3 regions of the Ligilactobacillus cholophilus genome follow, and region 2 is predicted to be linked to each of the others. Evidence: a T-box and tRNA genes for the amino acid it is inferred to sense, from the RefSeq annotation. Region 2 holds a T-box; the other regions hold tRNA genes.
The links. The T-box of region 2 lies ahead of pheS (phenylalanine--tRNA ligase subunit alpha). A T-box ahead of a tRNA ligase gene usually reads a tRNA of that ligase, here a tRNA-Phe.

Region 1 (2,233 bases), 300 kb from region 2:
TTTTTCTATAATCTTCTAATAAAAATGAATTTAAATGGTTGTCTTGTTTTCATAAATAATATCTTTTTATTAATTTTTACTTAAAAAATCCTAGATTATAAAGATCTAGGATTAAAGACTAAAAGTTAAAATATAAAAGTATACAACTCATAATTCAAATTTTTATGTGTTTTCTGTGTGTTTTTATGTGTTTACTAGTACTAAAACACATAAATTTTACTTATTAATATAAACATAAAAGCCTAATAAAAAAGGATTCTTTATAATTAAGAATCCTAATAAATACCGGTGATCGGGGTCGAACCGATACGTCCTCAACGGACACTGGATTTTGAGTCCAGCGCGTCTGCCAATTCCGCCACACCGGCATAATCAGATATGGTAACGCCTTTAAAATCCAAGCATTCAATTAAAGGCGGTAACCGGATTTGAACCGGTGATAAAGGTTTTGCAGACCTCTGCCTTACCACTTGGCTATACCGCCATCAAAAAGGAACAAATCCTTAAAATTGGGCTAGCTGGATTCGAACCAGCGCATAAAGGAGTCAAAGTCCTTTGCCTTACCGCTTGGCCATAGCCCAATAAAAAAGGGCGATAGATGGGATTCGAACCCATGCGTGCCGGTGCCACAAACCGGTGTGTTAACCAACCTTCACCACTATCGCCATCAAAATAATAAGCAGGGATAGTAGGAATTGAACCCACACCGACGGTTTTGGAGACCGTAGTTCTACCTTTAAACTATATCCCTATAATAAAAATGGAGGGGAGTGGATTCGAACCACCGAACCCGAAGGAGCGGATTTACAGTCCGCCGCGTTTAGCCAGACTTCGCTACCCCTCCGTGGTGGCGCGGGACAGAATCGAACTGCCGACACAAGGAGCTTCAATCCTTTGCTCTACCGACTGAGCTACCGAGCCACAACTACATATTAATGATAACATATATTTTGTTAAAACACAAATTAAATTTAAATTAATTTGCAATGGAGGATACAGGGTTCGAACCTGTGACCCCCTGCTTGTAAGGCAGATGCTCTCCCAGCTGAGCTAATCCTCCATAAATGACCCGTACGGGATTTGAACCCATGTTACCGCCGTGAAAGGGCGGTGTCTTAACCACTTGACCAACGGGTCAGAATTATCTTACGGAGAGTAAGGGATTCGAACCCTTGAAACAGGTCATTACCCGTTTACATGATTTCCAATCATGCTCCTTCGGCCAACTCGGACAACTCTCCATAATATATCAAACTCCGGCAGGCGGACTCGAACCGTCGACACCCTGATTAACAGTCAGATGCTCTACCAACTGAGCTATGCCGGAATAATTAAGCACGGCGACTTCCTACCCTTGCAAGAGGCGTTCCTCTAACTACTATCGGCGTTTTGAAGCTTAACTTCTGTGTTCGGAATGGAAACAGGTGTATCCTTCAAGCCATCATCACCGCACTTTGTGCTTTTGAGAAAACCTTGTTCTCTCAAAACTAGCTAATAATTTATTCTTTTGACCTTCACCGCTTTTTTAACCTTTGGTTAAGTCCTCGACCGATTAGTAATGGTCCGCTCCATGCATCGCTGCACTTCCACTTCCATCCTATCTACCTGATCATCTCTCAGGGGTCTTACTTCCTTACGGAATGGGAAATCCGATCTTGAGGTGAGTTTCGCACTTAGATGCTTTCAGCGTTTATCTCATCCATACATAGCTACCCAGCGATGCCTTTGGCAAGACAACTGGTACACCAGCGGTATGTCCATCCCGGTCCTCTCGTACTAAGGACAGATCCTCTCAAATTTCCTACGCCCGCGACGGATAGGGACCGAACTGTCTCACGACGTTCTGAACCCAGCTCGCGTACCGCTTTAATGGGCGAACAGCCCAACCCTTGGGACCGACTACAGCCCCAGGATGCGATGAGCCGACATCGAGGTGCCAAACCTCCCCGTCGATGTGGACTCTTGGGGGAGATAAGCCTGTTATCCCCAGGGTAGCTTTTATCCGTTGAGCGATGGCCCTTCCATACGGAACCACCGGATCACTAAGCCCGACTTTCGTCCCTGCTCGACTTGTAGGTCTCGCAGTCAAGCTCCCTTCTGCCTTTACACTCTGCGAATGATTTCCAACCATTCTGAGGGAACCTTTGGGCGCCTCCGTTACCTTTTAGGAGGCGACCGCCCCAGTCAAACTGCCCACCTGACACTGTCTCCCGCCGTGATTGCCGGCGTGGGT
Region 2 (2,233 bases):
GTCTGAATATCAGCAGCATCATTATGAAAGCAGATTAGATCATGTAATTAATGTATCCTATACTTCATATAAGATTGCTAAAAAATTACATCTTGATGCACGTGCAGTTGCAAGAGCTGGACTTTTGCATGATCTGTTTTATTATGACTGGCGAGATACAAAGTTTGATTTAGGAACTCATGCATGGATTCATCCAAGAGTTGCTGTAAGAAATGCAGAGAAGATAACGACTTTGAGCCCTAAAGAAAAAGACATCATTATCAAGCATATGTGGGGAGCAACAATTGTTCCTCCTAAATATCCAGAGGGTTATATCGTAACAGTAGTTGATAAAATTTCGGCGGTTGAAGAGTATAGTCATCATCTGCTTGATCGGGCAGAAAAAGTAATGCATGTTCATGAATAAAATAATTTAATTATCTTAATTTAAGACTGCGATTTAATCACAGTCTTGTTTTGTGTAAAGGGTGATTTTAGCATGACAAATATCAGTAATGAAGAATTTAAAATATGTCCTAAATTTAGTAAAACTTTTAGCATTTTAGGACGAAAGTGGAATGGCTTAATTATTGAAGTTTTGCTTAAAGAAGGACCTCAACGATTTAAAGATATTGCATTAAAAGTTTCTAAATGTAGTGATAGAGTTTTAGTAGAACGTTTAAAAGAATTAGAAAATGAAAATATAGTAAAAAAAATAGCTTTTGATTCTTGTCACAATATGTACCAATTGACTGAACGAGGTAAAGACTTGAAAATTGTGATGGAAGCTATTCATTTGTGGGCAGATAAATGGTGCAATGCAGATAATGCAAAATCATAAATAAACTTGACGTTTGTTGTTTAAAAAGTTAAAATTCTATATTAGGAAAAGCGTAGACGGAAAATAGTAAGTCAGAAATTAACTTTTAGTGAGAGCCTGATAGTGAAAAGGGCTTAGTTGATATTGACTGAATTCACTTCCTGAGTGATTACTGGGAAATTATCGAAAGTAATCCGGTATTAGGCCGTTATCTAATTAAGTGTTGTTTATGTAATTATAAACAAAATAAGGGTGGTACCGCGAAGACCTCGTCCCTTTTGGGATTGAGGTCTTTTTTTACGCAATTAATTAATGTGAAGGGAATGAAATAAATGAGTTTACAAACACGACTAACTGAATTACGAGATCAGGGATTAAAAGATATTCAAAGTGCAGAAAACTCAGAAATGATTAATGACATTCGGGTTAAACTTTTAGGGAAAAAGGGATCTATTACTGAAGTATTACGCGGAATGCGTGAATTAGATAAAGAAGAACGTCCTAAAGTAGGTGCATTAGCAAATAAAATTCGTGATGAACTTAGCAATGCAATTGTAACTCGTCAAAATGAAATAGAAGCTGAAAAGATTGCCAAGAAATTAGAAAAAGAAAAAATTGATGTTACACTTCCTGGTGTACCAGTCAAAGAAGGACAAGCTCATGTTTTAGCTCAAATTATTGATGAAATTGAAAAACTATTTTTGGGATTAGGTTTTCAAATAATTGAGGGACCAGAAGTTGAAGAAGATCACTATAATTTTGAAATGCTAAACTTGCCGCCTGATCATCCAGCAAGAGATATGCAAGATACATTTTACATTACAGATAAAACATTAATGAGAACGCAGACATCACCTGTTCAGGCACGTACATTAGAAAAACATGATTTTTCAAAGGGACCACTTAAAATGATTTCTCCAGGAAAAGTTTATCGTCGTGATACAGATGATGCAACTCATTCACATCAATTTCATCAAGTAGAAGGTTTAGTAGTTGGTGAAAATATTTCTATGGCTGATTTAAAAGGTACTCTAGAATTAGTTGCTAAAACAATTTTTGGTGAAGATCGTGACATCCGTTTGCGTCCAAGTTATTTTCCATTTACAGAACCATCAGCTGAAGTAGATGTTTCATGTTTTAAGTGTGGTGGCAAAGGTTGCCAAGTATGTAAGCAAAGTGGATGGATTGAAGTATTAGGTGCAGGAATGGTTCATCCAAATGTATTACAAATGGCTGGAGTTGATCCGGATGTATATGGAGGATTTGCTTTTGGATTAGGGCCAGACCGTTTTGCAATGCTTAAATATGGTGTAGATGATATTCGTGAATTTTATTTAAATGATTTAAGATTCTTAAATCAATTCTCTCAAAAGGGATAGGAGGTAATTATAGTGAAAGTTTCAACAAAATGGCTTAATGAATATGTAAAAGTTG
Region 3 (2,233 bases), 420 kb from region 2:
CTTGAGCTAACTATGCTACTTGATGATGAACTTGATGCATTCTCAACATTTGATGATGAACTTGATGATGAGCTTGTTTGATCATCTGATGAACTAGAAGAATAAATAACTTCACCAGTAACTCGTGCTCCAGCTGCACTTGAAGAAACATTTGTTGTTTCTGATGAACTACTAGAACTTACTTTATCACTAGATGATTGTGATTTATCGTTCATTTGCAATGTAGAATCAGCATGAACTTCTTTATTATTTAATAGAAAACCTGCAGTTCCTACCATTAATGATGTACCTAAAGCTGTTGTTGCTTTTTTTACATTTTTCATTTTTTGCATATGTTCTAGTTTTCTTTTACTAGCAATTCTGTCTTTTCTATTACGCATTTTTTTACCTCTATATAATTATAAATTCCTACTTTATATATACCCTTAATTACACTAAAAAGTCAAAATATTTTAATAGAATTTGAATAAATTTACATAATTATATAATCTTTTAAAAGATTATTGACTTATTTTAAAAGATTATTGACTTAAACTTAACCAAAAAAAAACACCGCTCAAGGCGATGCATTATAAGTCACAACGGTCCGTACGGGACTCGAACCCGTGATCTCCTGCGTGACAGGCAGGCGTCCTAAACCAACTAGACCAACGGACCAAAATTGCGGGAGCAGGATTTGAACCTACGACCTTCGGGTTATGAGCCCGACGAGCTACCAGACTGCTCCATCCCGCGATAATTACGAGAAATATTTATTTAAATGACCCGTACGGGATTTGAACCCATGTTACCGCCGTGAAAGGGCGGTGTCTTAACCACTTGACCAACGGGTCATAGAAGAATCAAAACGGAGAAGGAGGGATTTGAACCCTCGCGCCGTGTTACCGACCTACACCCTTAGCAGGGGCGCCTCTTCAGCCACTTGAGTACTTCTCCAAATGGACCTGAATGGACTCGAACCATCGACCTCACGCTTATCAGGCGTGCGCTCTAAACCAGCTGAGCTACAGGTCCATATAAGCGGGTAACGAGAATCGAACTCGCGACAACAGCTTGGAAGGCTGTGGTTTTACCACTAAACTATACCCGCATATTTAGTTTTAATGGCGCGGGACAGAATCGAACTGCCGACACAAGGAGCTTCAATCCTTTGCTCTACCGACTGAGCTACCGAGCCATAAACGGTCCGTACGGGACTCGAACCCGTGATCTCCTGCGTGACAGGCAGGCGTCCTAAACCAACTAGACCAACGGACCAAAATTGCGGGAGCAGGATTTGAACCTACGACCTTCGGGTTATGAGCCCGACGAGCTACCAGACTGCTCCATCCCGCGATAATTATAAGGAGGATGAGAGATTCGAACTCTCGCGCCGAGTTGCCCCGACCTGACGGTTTTCAAGACCGTTCCCTTCAGCCAGACTTGGGTAATCCTCCAAATGAGATGAAAGTTAATAATAAAATTATTAATGGACCTTGTAGGACTCGAACCTACGACCGGACGGTTATGAGCCGTCTGCTCTAACCAACTGAGCTAAAGGTCCAAGTTCTTAATGATCCAATCGCGGCAGGGGGGATCGAACCCTCGACCTCTCGGGTATGAACCGAACGCTCTAGCCAGCTGAGCTACACCGCGATAAAATATATGAGAACTAATTCTCTTATCGGGAAAACAGGATTTGAACCTGCGACCCCTTGGTCCCAAACCAAGTGCTCTACCAAACTGAGCTATTTCCCGATAAATGCACCCAGTAGGAGTCGAACCTACAACCTTCTGATTCGTAGTCAGACACTCTATCCAGTTGCGCTATGGGTGCATAAATATAAATGCCGAGGACCGGAATCGAACCGGTACGGTGATCACTCACCGCAGGATTTTAAGTCCTGTGCGTCTGCCAGTTCCGCCACCCCGGCGAATTTATACAAGCGGAAGACGGGATTCGAACCCGCGACCCCCACCATGGCAAGGTGGTGTTCTACCACTGAACTACTTCCGCATAATGCCGACTAGAGGATTCGAACCTCCGACCCTCTGTTTACAAGACAGATGCTCTACCAACTGAGCTAAGTCGGCGTGCTGCTTAACACAACTACTATAGTTTAACTTGATCAATTAGATTTGTCAAGAACTTTTTTTATTTTTTTATGAGTCGTGACAGGCTCGAACTGTCGACCCTCTGATTAAAAGTCAGATGCTCTACCAACTGAGCTAACGACTCAAATGGAGGATACAG

Region 1: it encodes a tRNA-Phe, which carries the amino acid that the T-box ahead of pheS (phenylalanine--tRNA ligase subunit alpha) is inferred to sense. The anticodon was not compared.
Region 3: it encodes a tRNA-Phe, which carries the amino acid that the T-box ahead of pheS (phenylalanine--tRNA ligase subunit alpha) is inferred to sense. The anticodon was not compared.

What each region holds. Positions count from the first base shown of each region.
Region 1 is NZ_CP127832.1:966,477-968,709, forward strand. Features, by position in the region: tRNA gene QPK35_RS05085 (tRNA-Leu) at 284-368, opposite strand; tRNA gene QPK35_RS05090 (tRNA-Cys) at 414-484, opposite strand; tRNA gene QPK35_RS05095 (tRNA-Gln) at 510-581, opposite strand; tRNA gene QPK35_RS05100 (tRNA-His) at 591-665, opposite strand; tRNA gene QPK35_RS05105 (tRNA-Trp) at 681-751, opposite strand; tRNA gene QPK35_RS05110 (tRNA-Tyr) at 762-844, opposite strand; tRNA gene QPK35_RS05115 (tRNA-Phe) at 846-921, opposite strand; tRNA gene QPK35_RS05120 (tRNA-Val) at 988-1,060, opposite strand; tRNA gene QPK35_RS05125 (tRNA-Glu) at 1,066-1,137, opposite strand; tRNA gene QPK35_RS05130 (tRNA-Ser) at 1,150-1,241, opposite strand; tRNA gene QPK35_RS05135 (tRNA-Asn) at 1,255-1,327, opposite strand; rRNA gene rrf (5S ribosomal RNA) at 1,336-1,452, opposite strand; rRNA gene QPK35_RS05145 (23S ribosomal RNA) at 1,533-2,233, opposite strand, start outside.
Region 2 is NZ_CP127832.1:669,528-671,760, reverse strand. Features, by position in the region: gene QPK35_RS03540 (HD domain-containing protein) at 1-406, shown strand, start outside; gene QPK35_RS03535 (winged helix-turn-helix transcriptional regulator) at 479-820, shown strand; T-box leader at 865-1,079, shown strand; gene pheS (phenylalanine--tRNA ligase subunit alpha) at 1,132-2,178, shown strand; gene pheT (phenylalanine--tRNA ligase subunit beta) at 2,191-2,233, shown strand, end outside.
Region 3 is NZ_CP127832.1:254,102-256,334, reverse strand. Features, by position in the region: gene QPK35_RS01435 (muramidase family protein) at 1-380, opposite strand, end outside; tRNA gene QPK35_RS01430 (tRNA-Asp) at 583-657, opposite strand; tRNA gene QPK35_RS01425 (tRNA-Met) at 662-735, opposite strand; tRNA gene QPK35_RS01420 (tRNA-Glu) at 762-833, opposite strand; tRNA gene QPK35_RS01415 (tRNA-Ser) at 849-936, opposite strand; tRNA gene QPK35_RS01410 (tRNA-Ile) at 940-1,014, opposite strand; tRNA gene QPK35_RS01405 (tRNA-Gly) at 1,020-1,090, opposite strand; tRNA gene QPK35_RS01400 (tRNA-Phe) at 1,105-1,177, opposite strand; tRNA gene QPK35_RS01395 (tRNA-Asp) at 1,183-1,257, opposite strand; tRNA gene QPK35_RS01390 (tRNA-Met) at 1,262-1,335, opposite strand; tRNA gene QPK35_RS01385 (tRNA-Ser) at 1,345-1,436, opposite strand; tRNA gene QPK35_RS01380 (tRNA-Ile) at 1,470-1,543, opposite strand; tRNA gene QPK35_RS01375 (tRNA-Met) at 1,562-1,635, opposite strand; tRNA gene QPK35_RS01370 (tRNA-Pro) at 1,664-1,737, opposite strand; tRNA gene QPK35_RS01365 (tRNA-Arg) at 1,743-1,816, opposite strand; tRNA gene QPK35_RS01360 (tRNA-Leu) at 1,828-1,913, opposite strand; tRNA gene QPK35_RS01355 (tRNA-Gly) at 1,925-1,996, opposite strand; tRNA gene QPK35_RS01350 (tRNA-Thr) at 2,001-2,073, opposite strand; tRNA gene QPK35_RS01345 (tRNA-Lys) at 2,146-2,218, opposite strand; tRNA gene QPK35_RS01340 (tRNA-Val) at 2,222-2,233, opposite strand, start outside.